One region of the Streptomyces finlayi genome, then DNA from elsewhere that is predicted to be linked to it. Evidence: predicted binding sites of a transcription regulator. Region 1 holds the regulator's gene; the other holds the start of a gene.
What was found. Region 1 encodes HspR, which represses chaperone genes until heat shock. Its sites were predicted from a motif close to TTGAGNNNNNNNNNCTCAA; they were not measured.

Region 1 (7,295 bases):
TCACCCAGCGCCTTCACCCCATCGAACGGGAGATCCAGGACCGCCGTCGCCTTTCGGTGGAGCTCACCGAAGCCTTCGAGCCTTTCATGGCCATCAGCGCGCAGACGCCGCCGATCACCCATGCGATCACTGTGCTCGAAGGCATCGACCGGATCAACGCCTCGATCGAACTCGCCCTGACCGAGTGCCGGTCGGAGGTCCTCACGATCCAGCCGGGCGGCGGGCGCAGCGAGGACGCGCTCAACACCGCACTGGAACGCGGGAGCATGCTCACCCAGCGCGGTGTGAGCATGCGGACGCTCTACCAGCACACCGTCCGCCACAGCCACGGGACCCTCAACTACGCGGCCCGCATGGCGGAGGGGAAGGTGGAGATACGCACGCTCGAAGAGCTCATAGAACGCCTCATGATCTTCGATCACACGGTCGCCTTCATACCCGCCACCGACGACCGCCGCGTGGCACTCGAACTGAGGCACCCCGGCATCGTCGAATACCTCGTCAAGGTGTTCGACCAGTTCTGGCAACGCGCCGTCCCCCTGCAGGAACCGATCCCGTACGACCCCAGCCCCTCGGGCATCTCCGGCGTACAGCACTCCATCGCCAAGCTGCTCATCGAGGGCCACGTCGACGAGGCGATCGCCCGCCGGCTGGGTATGAACGTACGCACCTGCCGCTCCCACATCGCCAAGCTGAGCACTTCACTCGGCAGCAACAGCCGCGCCCAACTCGGCTACCTGATCGCCCGGTCAGGAATCCTGGACCAGCATTCCTGACCGGGAGAGTTCCCGGCTCCCCCGACGGGTCCTGATCCATCTCGACGACGGATCGCCCGCGCCGAACTCGCCCCCGCTCCCTGCCTCCAGAGATGCTCTGGGCGCAGGCCACTCCCTTCGTGAGCAGCTTCCGGCCACCGCCCCCGGCATCCTCACAGCCGTCCAGCACAAGCTCGGCACCAGCGTCCATACCTGCCGCGCCCGCATCGCACCCATCTGGGCGCGCTCCTCGTCCAGTCGGGCCTGGTCGAAACCGTGGGCGCGCCCACGCAGGAGGCCCGCCACCCGGAACGAGCCGGGTGACGGGCCTCCTGAGGGACGGCGCCGCTAGGTCCTGTCTGGAGTTCCCCCGCGGCGTCGCGGCGTCCGGCACCGCCGCCTCCGGCGTTGTCGTCAGTCGCGAGGGCTCCGCCATCGCTCCCTCCTCCGCCTTGGATTCGACGGCACCGGACGCCGCTCCTTCTCCCGCGCTGGAACTCCAGACAGAACCTAGTCCGTGACCCGCTTGGGCCTGGGACGCCACACCACCAGCGCACTCGCCTGCTGCACGTCCTGGTAGGGGACCAGGTCGCGGCGGTACGAGGCGTGCACCTGGGCCTCGCGTTGCTGCATGGCCACCGCCGCCCCGTCGACCGCGGCGGAGAGTTCGGCGACGCGCTGCTGGAGCGCGGCGACCTGGTTCTCCAACTCGATGATGCGCTTGATACCGGCCAGGTTGATGCCCTCGTCCTGCGACAACTGCTGCACCGTGCGCAGCAGTTCGATGTCGCGGGCCGAGTAGCGCCTGCCGCGCCCGGCGGTGCGGTCCGGAGAGACCAGGCCGAGGCGGTCGTACTGGCGTAGCGTCTGCGGGTGCAGGCCCGAGAGCTGGGCCGCGATCGAGATCACGTACACCGGTGATTCGTCGGTCAGCTGGTACGGGTTACGTCGACGGCCGTCCACCTCAAGCTCCCTTCGCAGCCTGGAACAGCTCCGCCCGCGGGTCCTCCTCCGCGGTCGCCTTCCGGTATGCCTCCAGTGCCTCCCGGGCCTCGGGTGCGAGGTCCTTGGGCACTGCCACCTCCACGGTGACCAGCAGGTCGCCGCGGGTGCCGTCCTTGCGGACGGCGCCCTTGCCGCGGGCGCGCATCGTACGCCCGTTGGGGGTGCCGGCCGGAAGCTTCAGGGTGACCGGGGGGCCGCCGAGCGTCGGGACCCTCACCTCGCCGCCGAGTGCCGCCTCCGTGAAGGCGATCGGCACGGTGACCGTGAGGTTGTCGCCCTTGCGGCCGAAGACGGGGTGGGCGTCGACGTGGACGACGACGTACAGGTCGCCGGCCGGTCCGCCGCGCTCACCCTGACCGCCCTTGCCGCGCAGCCGGATCCGCTGGCCGTCCAGGACGCCCGCGGGAATCCTGACCTGCATGGTGCGGGCCGACTTCGCCCGTCCGCTGCCCTTGCAGACCTCGCAGGGGTCCTCGGCGATGAGGCCGCGGCCCTTGCAGTCCACACAGGGGTCGGTGAGCGAGAAGCCACCGCCGCTGCCGCGCGACACCTGTCCGGTGCCGACGCAGGTCGGACAGACCCTCGGGGTGCCGTTCTTGTCGCCGGTGCCCGAACACGCCTTGCAGGGAGCCTGGCTGGACATCCGCAGCGGGACCGTGGCCCCGTCGACCGCCTCGGTGAAGCTGAGCGTCACCTCGGACTCGATGTCCTGACCGCGCCGGGGCTGCACACGGGTACCGGCGCCGCCGCGGTTGAAGAGGCCGCCGAAGACGTCTCCCAGACCGCCGCCGCCGCCGCCGAAACCGCCCGCGCCGCCGGGCTGACCGCCGCCCGGGGCGCCTCCGAAGAGGTCGCCCAGGTCGAAGTTGAAGTTGCCCCCCGCGCCGCCGGGACCCGCCCGGTAGCCTCCGCTGCCGAAGAGCGCGCGGGCTTCGTCGTACTCCTTGCGCTTCTTGCTGTCGCCGAGGATGTCGTTCGCCTCGGAGATCTCCTTGAAGCGCTCCTCCGCCTTGGCGTCACCCTTGTTGGCGTCCGGGTGGAACTCGCGGGCGAGCTTCCGGTACGCCTTCTTGACCTCGGCGTCGGTGGCGTCCTTGGGGACGCCGAGAACCTTGTAGTAGTCCTTCTCGACGAAGTCCTTCGTGCTCATCGACGTCCCTCCTTCCGGACGATCGGCCGAGGAGCCCGCCCTGGGGCCGGGCTCCTGGCCGGTCGGTGTGCACCGAGGTGGTCGGACTGAATGTCAGACCTCCTCCGTGCCACCGCTCTCCTCGTCGTCTGTCTGCTCTTCCTTCGCCGCCGACGTGGCACCGGGCTGCGGCTCGGCCACGGCCACCCGCGCGGGGCGGATGGTGCGCTCGCCGATGCGGTACCCCGGCTGCAGGATCGCCACGCAGGTGTCCTCGGTGACGTCCGGCGCGTACGAGTGCATCAGGGCCTCGTGGATCGTCGGGTCGAAGGGCTCGCCCTCCTTGCCGAACTGCTGGAGGCCCAGCTTCGCGACGACCGTCTCGAGCGATTCGGCCACCGACTTGAAGCCGCCGACCAGCTCGCCGTGTTCCCGCGCGCGGCCGATGTCGTCGAGCACGGGCAGGAGCTCGGACAGGAGACCCGCGACCGCGATCTCCTTGACCGTGACCCGGTCCCGCTCGACGCGACGACGGTAGTTCTGGTATTCGGCCTGGAGCCGCTGGAGATCGGCCGTACGCTCGTTGAGCGCCATACGGACCTGGTCCAGCTGCGCTGTCAGACCCGCGGTCTGTACTGAGTCCCCGGCCGGGGACGCTTCCTCCTCCGGAGAGGGGGTGGCGTCCTTCGGCTCAGCTCCGTCAGGGGTGGTGTCGGAGGGGACGTCAGGCTTCTCCTCGAAGCCCGGAGTCTCCTCGGTCACACCGCACCGCCCTTGGAGTCCTTCTCGTCGTCGACGATCTCGGCGTCGACGACATCGTCACCGTCGGCCTGACCGGCGCCCGGAGCGTCCGCACCCGGCGTCGCACCCTCGGACTGGGTGTTGGCGTACATCGCCTGGCCCAGCTTCTGGGAGACGGCCGCGACCTTCTCGGTGGCGGTACGGATCTCGGCGGTGTCCTCGCCCTTGAGCTTTTCCTTCAGCTCGGTGAGGGACTCCTCGACCTCCGTCCTGACGTCGGCCGGAACCTTGTCCTCGTTGTCCTTGAGGAACTTCTCCGTCTGGTAGACGAGCTGCTCGCCCTGGTTACGGGACTCGGCGGCCTCGCGACGGCGGTGGTCCTCGTCCGCGTACTGCTCGGCCTCTTCGCGCATCCGGTTGACCTCGTCCTTCGGCAGCGAGGAGCCACCGGTGACGGTCATCTTCTGCTCCTTGCCGGTGCCGAGGTCCTTGGCAGCGACGTGCATGATGCCGTTGGCGTCGATGTCGAACGCGACCTCGATCTGCGGCACACCACGCGGGGCCGGCGGCAGACCGGTGAGCTCGAACATCCCGAGCTTCTTGTTGTACGCCGCGATCTCGCGCTCGCCCTGGTAGACCTGGATCTGCACGGACGGCTGGTTGTCCTCGGCCGTCGTGAAGATCTCGGAACGCTTGGTCGGGATCGTGGTGTTGCGCTCGATGAGCTTGGTCATGATCCCTCCCTTGGTCTCGATACCGAGGGACAGCGGCGTGACGTCGAGGAGCAGGACGTCCTTGACCTCGCCCTTCAGGACACCGGCCTGGAGCGAGGCGCCGATGGCGACGACCTCGTCCGGGTTCACACCCTTGTTGGCGTCCTGACCGCCCGTGAGCTCCTTGACGAGCTCGGCGACGGCCGGCATACGGGTCGAGCCACCGACGAGAACGACGTGGTCGATCTCGGAGAGCTGGATGCCCGCGTCCTTGATGACGTTGTGGAACGGGCTCTTGCAGCGGTCCAGAAGGTCCGCCGTGAGCTGCTGGAACTGGGAGCGCGTGAGCTTCTCGTCCAGGTGCAGCGGGCCCTCGGCCGACGCCGTGATGTACGGCAGGTTGATCGTGGTCTCCGTGGAGGAGGACAGCTCGATCTTCGCCTTCTCCGCGGCCTCGCGGAGACGCTGGAGAGCCATCTTGTCCTTGGACAGGTCCACGCCGTGACCGTTGGCGAACTGCTTGACCAGGTAGTCCATGACGCGCTGGTCCCAGTCGTCACCACCGAGGTGGTTGTCACCGTTGGTGGCCTTCACCTCGACGACGCCGTCGCCGATCTCCAGGAGGGACACGTCGAAGGTGCCGCCACCGAGGTCGAAGACGAGGATCGTCTGGTCGTCCTTGTCGAGTCCGTACGCCAGCGCGGCGGCGGTGGGCTCGTTGACGATACGCAGGACGTTGAGGCCCGCGATCTCACCGGCCTCCTTGGTCGCCTGACGCTCGGAGTCGTTGAAGTACGCCGGGACGGTGATGACCGCGTCGGCCACCTTCTCGCCGAGGTAGGACTCCGCGTCACGCTTCAGCTTCTGCAGGATGAAGGCGCTCATCTGCTGCGGGTTGAAGCTCTTGCCGTCCAGGTCGATCTTCCAGTCAGTGCCCATGTGGCGCTTGACGGAGCGGATGGTCCTGTCGACGTTCGTGACCGCCTGGCGCTTGGCGACCTCGCCGACGAGCACCTCACCGTTCTTCGCGAAGGCGACGACGGACGGCGTGGTCCTGGCGCCTTCGGCGTTGGTGATGACGGTGGGCTCGCCGCCTTCCAGAACGCTCACGACGGAGTTAGTCGTGCCCAGGTCGATGCCGACCGCACGTGCCATTTCGGTTCCTCCAACTAAATACTTGAGTGGATCTGACTCAAGGATGCATGACACTCGCCCCAGAGTCAACGGACCTGAGTCGATCAGACTCAACTAACGTGCTCACACTCCGGCTGACCAGTGAGTTTTCCCACCCAGCCCTCCGCACACATCCGCGCACCGCGCGCCCCGCGAGGCGACACCCGCCCCCTCCAGCGCGCCACACACCCCCACCCACCATCGCACCGTGGGATCGTTCTGTCACAAAATGGCCGTGAGCCGGTCAAAACCGGCACACCACCGATCCCCCGGGCAGGTGCGATGCGGAACGCGAACCGGACTGCGGTACGAACCAGGGCCCACGCCCCTTCACGGACGGCCAGGACCGTCAAGACGGCCAGGACGGCCAGGACGGCCAGGACGGCCAGGAACGCCAGGACGAAGGCAACGGCGAAGGCGGTCGCGGCCTTCGTCCGTACGGTGAAGCGCGCCGTCACCTTCGCGGCCTGGCGCGCCGCCGCCCGGCCGACGGCCAAGCGGCTCCTCGACCTCACGCTCGGCACGGCCCTCCTCGCCCTCGCCTCCCCCGCGCTCGCCCTCGGTGCCCTCGCGCTCGCCGTACGACGCCCCGCCGGTGGCGTACTGGCACGTGAACAGCGGACCGGCCTCGACGGCCGGACCTTCGAGCTGCGCTCCCTGCGCACCCGCCACTGCCGCCTCGACCTGCTGTCCCGGCTGCCCCACGTCGTAAGGGGAGAGCTCTCACTCGTCGGTCCCGCGCCGCTCGCGCCGGGCGACCCCAGGACCGAGGGGCCCGGGGCCAGGCGCTGGCGTCAGGAGCTGCGGCCGGGCCTGACGGGGCTCGCCCAGGTACGGGCGCGCTCCGGGATGCCCTGGGACGAACCGGCCCTGCTCGACCAGCACTACGCCGAGCACCACTGGATGGGGCTCGACCTGGCGATTCTGGCCGAAGCGGTACGCCTTCCCCTGCGGGCGGCCCTGCGCGCCGTCCTGTACCGGTTGCCGCGCGGCGGCAAGGGCGGCCTGAGCGACGCAGATCACCGCCTGCCCGGCTACAGCGTGGCGGAATAAGTGGATAGTGTCGTCACAGACTCATTAAGTTACTGCTTAGTAATCCATAATCATTGGTGTAACCCAACCCCTCGCAGGCCCGAGGAGCCCCCAAATGCAACTCGCCGCGATCATCGTGTCGCTGGTCATCACGGTGGTGGCCGTCGCGCTTTTCGGCCGCGCCATCGCGCAGATCTACCGCTTCGTGCGACTCGGTCAGCCCGTACCCGCGGGCACCCGCACGGGTGACCCCACACAGCGCACCATCACGCTGGCCAAGGAGTTCCTCGGCCACACCCGTATGAACCGCTGGGGCATCGTCGGCTTCGCGCACTGGTTCGTGGCGGTGGGCTTCTTCTCGCTGCTGCTCACGATCGTCAACGCCTTCGGCCAGCTCTTCCAGGCCGACTGGCTGATCCCGTACATCGGCGACTGGCTGCCGTACGAGATCTTCACCGAGTTCCTCGGTCTGATGACGGTCCTGGGCATCGTGACCCTGATCGTGATCCGTCAGCTGAACCGGCCGGGCAAGGCCGGCCGCAAGTCCCGCTTCGCGGGCTCCAAGACCGGCCAGGCGTACTTCGTCGAGGCCGTCATCCTCATCGTCGGCGTCTGCATCATGACGCTGCGCGGCCTCGAGGGAGCCCAGCACCACGTGACCAGCTGGGAGCCGGGCTTCTTCGCCTCGTACCCGCTGGTCGCCGCCTTCGACGGGCTGAGCCTCGGCACGCTCCAGCAGATCACCTA
Region 2 (7,295 bases), 1.7 Mb from region 1:
CGTCCATGCCGAGCTTGCCGACACGGGCACGGCGCACGATGTCCTCGTACGCCTGCCAGAACTCGAAGAAGTTGAGCGTCTCGGCCTTCTTGATGGCCGCGACGACGAGCTGGCGGTCACCGTTGGGCTTGACCAGGTCGATGGCCAGGCCGAGGTTCACGTGCTCCGGCTTGACCAGGGTCGGCTTGCCGTCCTTGACCGCGAAGGAGTAGTTCATCGACGGCATGGCCTTGAGGGCCTGCACCATCGCGTACCCGATGAGGTGGGTGAAGGAGATCTTCCCGCCACGGGCGCGCTTCAGATGGTTGTTGATGACGATGCGGTTGTCGAAGAGCAGCTTCACCGGGACGGCGCGGACGGACGTGGCCGTCGGCAGCTCCAGCGAGGCGTTCATGTTCTTCGCGACGGCGGCCGAGGGGCCGCGCAGCGTCACGTACTCGGGTCCCGCGGTGGCCTCGGCCACCGGAGCGGCCTTCGCCGCGGCGGCAGGTGCCGGAGCAGCCGCGGCCTTCGCCGGGGCAGCGGGCGCGGCAGGCGCGGCGGCAGCCGGAGCCGCGGCCGGGGGCTGCGCCGGGGCGACAGGCGCGGCGGCCGGAGCCGGGGCCTGCGCGGCCGGAGCGTCGGCGGTGGGCGGGGTCGGTGCGGGCCCGGCCGGGCCCGGCGTCACCGCAGCCTCCGCGGCTGGGGCGTCGGGCTTTTCCGCCGTGCCGGACGTGCCCGGCTTGTAGTCGGCGAAGAAGTCCCACCAGGCGCGATCGACGGAACTTGGGTCCTGGAGGTACTGCTGGTAGATCTCGTCGACGAGCCACTCATTGGGGCCGAATGCGGCGGCAGGGTTCTTACCCTGCTCCGATTGGTCGGTCGAGATGCTCGAGTTACTGGGGGACTGAGACGACACGGCGGCAACCGCCCTCTTCCGCTTCACAAGGTGATGGACAGCGGAAATCAAGGCTACGCCCCCCCGGCCGTAACGTGCAGTCCGGGCCTGTGTTCGTCGCGTACATCACATCGGAAGCCGGGTTTCGGCACAGGAAATGGCGGGAAACAAGCGGGGTTCCGCTGCACCTGGGGTACGCGACAGAGCGGTTACGGCCACTCGACCACAACCACACTGGGGAAGTGCACGCAGAATGTGCCCTTCCGGTTCGAACTCTATGTCAACCTCGCGGCTGGGGGGCTCCCGGAAGAGTGACCTGGATCCGGCATCCGCGTGCGGATTCGGCCACGCGGATGCGGCCACCGTGCAGTTCCACCGCCCAGCGTGCGATCGCCAGGCCAAGCCCCGTGCCTCCGTCGCTGCCCGGACCGTGCGGGGAGGGGACCTGGCCGCGGTTGAAGCGCTCGAAGACCCGGTGGCGCTCGGCCTCCGGGATGCCGGGGCCCTCGTCGACGACTTCCAGCTCCAGCGACTCGGGGCGCTCCCCGCGCCGGGCCAGTACGGTGACCCGGCCGTGCGGAGGACTGTGCTTGACCGCGTTGTCGATGAGATTGGCGACCACCTGGTGCAGCCGCTCCGCGTCGGCATGCGCCGTCAGCTCGAGCGGCGACACGTCGAGATGCAGATGGACGTCGAGCCGGGAGGAGTTGCCGGAACCGGAGGGGAGCCCCCGCCGCGAGGCCGCGAGGTTGGCCTCCTTCAGCACCCCCGAGAGATACGGCCACACCTCGAAGCGGCGGGCCTTCAGCGCCACCACTCCGTTGTCCAGCCGGGAGAGATCGAGCAGGGTCTCCACCAGCCTGCCCAGCCGCTCGGTCTGCTGGAGCGCCGTGCGCATCGTCTCCGGGTCGGCGGCGGACACCCCGTCGACGACGTTCTCCAGCACGGCTCTCAGCGCCGCGATGGGGGTGCGCAACTCATGGGAGACATTGGCCACCAGCTCCTTGCGGTGCCGGTCCTCGGCCTCCAGATCGTCCGCCATGCGGTTGATCGTCTGCGCCAGGTCGCCCAGCTCGTCACGGCGGCCGGCCCCGCTCACCCGTGTCGTGTAGTCGCCGTGCGAGATGGACCGGGCCACAGCTCTCATCTCGTCCAGCGGCGCGGTGAGACCGTGCGCGACGAACTGGGTGATCAGCAGGGTCGCGATCACCGAGAACACCGTGATGAACCGGAACTCGGTCCTGGTCCGCAGGGCCACGATCAGCAGGCCGGTGGTGATGAACACCGAGATCACGACGAGCGTGCCCAGCTTGGCCTTGATGGAGAACGGCCTCAGCCGGGGGCCGGGGCCGCTCATGGCGCGGAGGTCTCCAGCGCGTAACCGACGCCGTGGACGGTACGGATGCGCTCCGCGCCGATCTTCCGGCGCAGGGCCTTGATGTGGCTGTCGACGGTCCGGGTGCCCGAGGCGTCCGCCCAGTCCCAGACCTCGGCCAGCAGCTGCTCCCGCGAGAGCACGGCGCGCGGCGTGTTGGCGAGGCAGACCAGCAGGTCGAACTCGGTCGGTGTGAGGTGGACGTCGTCCGCCCGCACCCGGACCCGGCGCTGCGCGTGGTCGATCTCCAGCTCGCCGAGGCGCAGGATGCCGCTGCGCGGCGTCACCGCGGCGAGCGCCGCACGTTCCACCCGGCGCAGCAGGACGTGCACCCGGGCGGCCAGCTCACGCATGGAGAAGGGCTTGGTCATGTAGTCGTCGGCGCCGACGCCGAGCCCGACCAGCATGTCGGTCTCGTCGTCGCGCGCCGTCAGCATGAGCACCGGCACCGGGCGCTGGGCCTGCACGCGGCGGCAGACCTCCAGACCGTCGAAGCCGGGGAGCATGATGTCGAGCACCATGAGATCGGGCTGCCACGCCTCGGCCGCGTCGACGGCCGCGGGGCCGTCGAGCGCGGTCTGTACGAGAAAGCCCTCGGCCCGGAGTCTCGCGGCAATGGCGTCAACGATCGTGGAGTCGTCCTCGACCACCAGGACCCGGCGCTGAGCACCAGGGGTGGCCGCGACGCCGTTGTGGGTGGTGTGTGTCTGTTCCATCGCCCCGCCCCTGCCCGTTCTCGCGGGAGCCATTCCCCCCGGAGGCACGGTCTTCGCTTGTGAATGTCGTGGGAGATTCCATGTGCCGGTCAGAAGCGTAAAGGCAGCGGACGGCCCACGGCTACGCAGGGTGTTGCCCCGTGTGAGGACTTCGTGAGGAGTTCGCGGCCCCGGGAGGGCGGATCGTCGGCCTTGTCTGGCTTGGCCGTCGCATACGGGCGATGTGCGTACCCGGTGGGGGCTCAGTGGGTCCGCAGTGCGAGATGGACCACGTCCGGCACACCTCGGGCAACGGCTACTTCTTCAGTGCGTACCGCGCTGAATCCGGCATACCGCATCGACTGCTCGAAGGCGGACGAGGGCTGCGCGGACCAGACGGCGAGGACTCCGCCCGGCGTGAGGCGCTCCTTGCAGACCGCGAGACCGGCCGCGGAATAGAGGCTTCCGTTGTCTTCCGTGACGGTCCAGTCGGGGCCGTTGTCGATGTCCAGGCACAGGGCGTCGTAACGCTCCGTGGTCGTAAGGAGGTGGGCGACGAGGTCCTCCTGCACGATCTCGGTCCGCGGATCGGCCAGCGCAGGTCCCGAGATCCGGTCCAGCGGCCCCTGCCGGTGCCAGTCCACGATCGCCTGTTCCCGCTCGACGACGACGATCCGCCCCCAGCGCTCCTCCCCGGCGGCCCGCACGAGCGAGAACCCGACGCCGAGACCGCCGATGAGTACGGCCGGGGCGGTGCGCCCGGCGGGCAGCGCCGCGAGCGCCGCGTCGATCAGCAGCCGCTCGGACCGTCCGTCGGAGGTGTCCATGAGGAAACACCCGTTGGCGATGATCTCGAAGTCGTCCCCGCGCTCACGCAGAACGACTTCGCCGAACGGTCCTTCGCGGCGGTCGAGTGTGACGGGGGCGGTGCCGGCGGACATGACGTGGGCTCTCCGGTCTCCTGTGGTGACGGTCGGGTCGACCGACCATCCTTGCGTGACCGGCGGCCCGGGACCAGCGAATTGCGGAGACCGCGGCCCAGGAAACAGACGTCCGCGAGCGCGAGCGTGAACGAAGGGCGGCCCGCCCCGATGTACGGCCAGGTCGCCGCGAACGTTCCGGCCAGGGCGAGGAGATAGCAGGCGACCGCTCCGACGGCGCTATCACCCACAGCCAGCCGCCGACCTTCGTACCCCGGTGCGAGCCCGCGGACTGCCAGGCCGTGACGAAGGTGTCCTGCAGTACCTCCCGCACGGTCTCCGGGTCCCCGCACCGCCGGCTCAGCCGGGCGTGGAGCCAGCCCGCGTGCCGGTCGTAGAGCGCGCCGAGCGCGCTCGCGTCGCCTTGAGCGACGGCACGCAGCAGCGCGCCGTCCTCGTCGTCCCCATCGGCCCCCGAAGGGCGCAGCAGCCTCACACCTGCTCTATCGACGGCCGGACGGCGTCCGGTTCACCGGTCCCGCTCTTCGGTGCCCCGGGGTTCAGCGGACCGGTGGGAGCAGGGGCGCGAACGTGACGTCCGCGGCGGCCGTGGTGACCTCGGCCTCGTTACTGATGGCCCACGCCGCGACCCGTGATGCCGCGGCCGCGGGGATCTCCTCACTGATTCCTCGGGCCGCCGGAATGTTGTACGTCGCGTGGGCGTCGTACGGGAGGACAACTCGATAGTCGCGCGCCAGGGCTCCACGGGCCGTGGCCTGGACGCACATCTCGGACATCAAGCCGCAGACGACGAGCCCCCGCACCCCGTGGCCGACCAGCAGGCCGCCCAGCGTGGTGCCCTCGAAGCCGTCGTCCTGCGACTTGCGCACGACGGACTCGCCGGGGCCTGTCCCGACCGGGAGGTGGAGTTCCCAGCCCGGGGTGTGGGGCTCGTCGCCCGCTCCGGTGGGCCCGTCGTTCTGGATGTGGACGACGAGCGCCCCGCTCGCACGGGCCCGTGCGATCAGGCCGGTGGTCCGGTCCAGGAGCAGGGCCGCCCCGGGCACCGCGCCCGCCCCGCTGACGAAGGCGGACTGCACGTCCACGACGAGGAGGGCCTGGAGGGGAGAGCCGGAGAGGGTCATGGCGCCATCATCGCGAACCGGGCCCCAGGTGAGTGATCGCTGCGAGCGAACAAGACTTGGGGAACATTCAGGCGCTCAGGAGCATTGAGTCGGCATAGCTCAACTTGACTGCCGAAGGGGAGATCATGGCTAAGGAGTCCAAAGCGTTCACACCGATCGATCTGCCTGTCCTGCCGCTCGACGACGAGGTGGTGCTGCCCGGAATGGTGGTGCCGCTCGATCTGTCGGACACGGAGGTACGGGCCGCCGTGGAGGCCGCGCAGGCCGCCGCGCGCGCCGGTGGCGGCAAGCCCGAGGTGCTGCTCGTCCCGCGTATCGACGGGACCTACGCGGGGACCGGCGTCCTCGGCACCGTCGAGCAGGTCGGCCGGCTCTCGGACGGGGACCCGGGTGCGCTCATCCGGGCCCGTGACCGGGTGCGGATCGGTGCCGGGACCAGTGGGCCCGGCGGAGCGCTCTGGGTGGAGGGGACCAAGGTCGACGTGCTCGTCCCCGATCCCCTGCCCGGCTCCGCGGCGGAACTGGTCACGGAGTACAAGGCACTCGCCACCAGCTGGCTGAAGAAGCGCGGGGCCTGGCAGGTCGTGGACCGGGTGCAGCAGATCGACGACATCTCCGCGCTCGCCGACAATTCCGGCTACTCACCCTTCCTGACCACCGCCCAGAAGGTGCGGCTCCTGGAGACCGCCGACGCGGTCGCCCGGTTGAAGCTCGCCATCCAGTGGCTCGGCGAGCACCTCGCCGAGCAGGACGTGGCCGAGTCCATCGCCAAGGACGTCCAGGAGGGCGTCGACAAGCAGCAGCGCGAATTCCTGCTGCGGCGCCAGCTCGACGCCGTACGCAAGGAGCTCTCCGAGCTCAACGGGGACCCGGAGGACGAGTCCGACGACTACCGGGCCCGTGTCGAGGCCGCCGACCTTCCCCAGCACGTCCGCGAGGCCGCGCTCAAGGAGGTCGGCAAGCTGGAGCGCTCCTCCGACCAGAGCCCCGAGGGCTCCTGGATCAGGACCTGGCTCGACACCGTCCTGGAACTGCCGTGGAACGAGCGGACCGAGGACGCGTACGACATCCCGGGCGCCCAGCGCGTCCTCGACGCCGAGCACGCGGGACTCCAGGACGTGAAGGAGCGGATCACCGAGTACCTGGCGGTGCGCAAGCGGCGCGCCGACCGCGGCCTGGGTGTCGTCGGCGGCCGGCGCGGCGGCGCCGTGCTGGCGCTGGTGGGTCCGCCCGGGGTCGGGAAGACCTCACTCGGTGAGAGCGTCGCGCACTCCATGGGCCGCAAGTTCGTCCGCGTCGCACTCGGCGGTGTCCGGGACGAGGCGGAGATCAGGGGCCACCGGCGTACGTACGTCGGCGCCCTGCCCGGACGGATCGTCCGCGCCATCAAGGAGGCCGGTTCGATGAACCCGGTCGTCCTGCTCGACGAGATCGACAAGGTCGGCTCGGACTTCCGGGGCGACCCGGCCGCCGCCCTCCTCGAGGTCCTCGACCCGGCGCAGAACCACACGTTCCGCGACCACTACCTGGAGGTCGAACTCGACCTCAGCGACGTCGTCTTCCTGGCGACGGCGAACGTGCTGGACGCCATCCCGGAGGCCCTGCTCGACCGGATGGAGCTGGTCAGGCTGGACGGGTACACCGAGGACGAGAAGGTCGTCATCGCCCGCGACCACCTGCTCCCGCGCCAGCTGGAGCGGGCCGGTCTGGAGCGGGAAGAGGTCACGCTCGACGAGTCCGCGCTGCGCAGGCTGGCCGGCGAGTACACCCGTGAGGCCGGCGTCCGCAACCTGGAGCGGGCCGTCGCCCGGCTGCTCCGCAAGGTCGCGGCCCAGCACGAACTGGGCGAGCGCGAGCTGCCGTTCACCGTCACCGACGAGGATCTGCGGAGCCTGATCGGGCGCCCGCACCACGTACCCGAGTCCGCACAGGACCCGGCCGAGCGCCGCACCGCGGTGCCGGGCGTGGCGACCGGGCTGGCGGTGACCGGCGCGGGTGGTGACGTGCTGTTCGTCGAGGCTTCGCTGGCCGACCCTGAGACCGGGGCGTCCGGACTGACCCTGACGGGTCAGCTCGGTGACGTCATGAAGGAGTCCGCGCAGATCGCACTGAGCTTCCTGCGGTCGCACGGCGCCGAGCTGGAACTGCCGGTCGCGGATCTCAAGGACCGCGGGGTGCACATCCACTTCCCGGCGGGTGCGGTGCCCAAGGACGGTCCGAGTGCCGGAATCACGATGACGACGGCGCTGGCCTCCCTGCTGTCCGGCCGGCAGGTCCGTACGG

Region 2: lon (endopeptidase La) is a predicted target of HspR. The motif match lies at 5,097-5,115, and genes of this name have one in related genera.

The regions. Positions count from the first base shown of each region.
Region 1 is NZ_CP045702.1:4,054,928-4,062,222, reverse strand. It holds gene F0344_RS18810 (helix-turn-helix transcriptional regulator) at 1-776, shown strand, start outside; gene F0344_RS18805 (heat shock protein transcriptional repressor HspR) at 1,266-1,718, opposite strand; gene dnaJ (molecular chaperone DnaJ) at 1,720-2,910, opposite strand; gene grpE (nucleotide exchange factor GrpE) at 3,004-3,651, opposite strand; gene dnaK (molecular chaperone DnaK) at 3,648-5,498, opposite strand; gene F0344_RS18785 (sugar transferase) at 5,799-6,569, shown strand; gene F0344_RS18780 ((Fe-S)-binding protein) at 6,664-7,295, shown strand, end outside.
Region 2 is NZ_CP045702.1:2,311,261-2,318,555, reverse strand. It holds gene F0344_RS10420 (multifunctional oxoglutarate decarboxylase/oxoglutarate dehydrogenase thiamine pyrophosphate-binding subunit/dihydrolipoyllysine-residue succinyltransferase subunit) at 1-898, opposite strand, end outside; gene F0344_RS10415 (HAMP domain-containing sensor histidine kinase) at 1,158-2,234, opposite strand; gene F0344_RS10410 (response regulator transcription factor) at 2,231-2,968, opposite strand; gene F0344_RS10405 (spermidine synthase) at 3,211-3,888, opposite strand; partial or broken gene F0344_RS10400 (RNA polymerase sigma factor) at 4,106-4,363, opposite strand; gene F0344_RS10395 (isochorismatase family protein) at 4,428-5,012, opposite strand; gene lon (endopeptidase La) at 5,138-7,295, shown strand, end outside.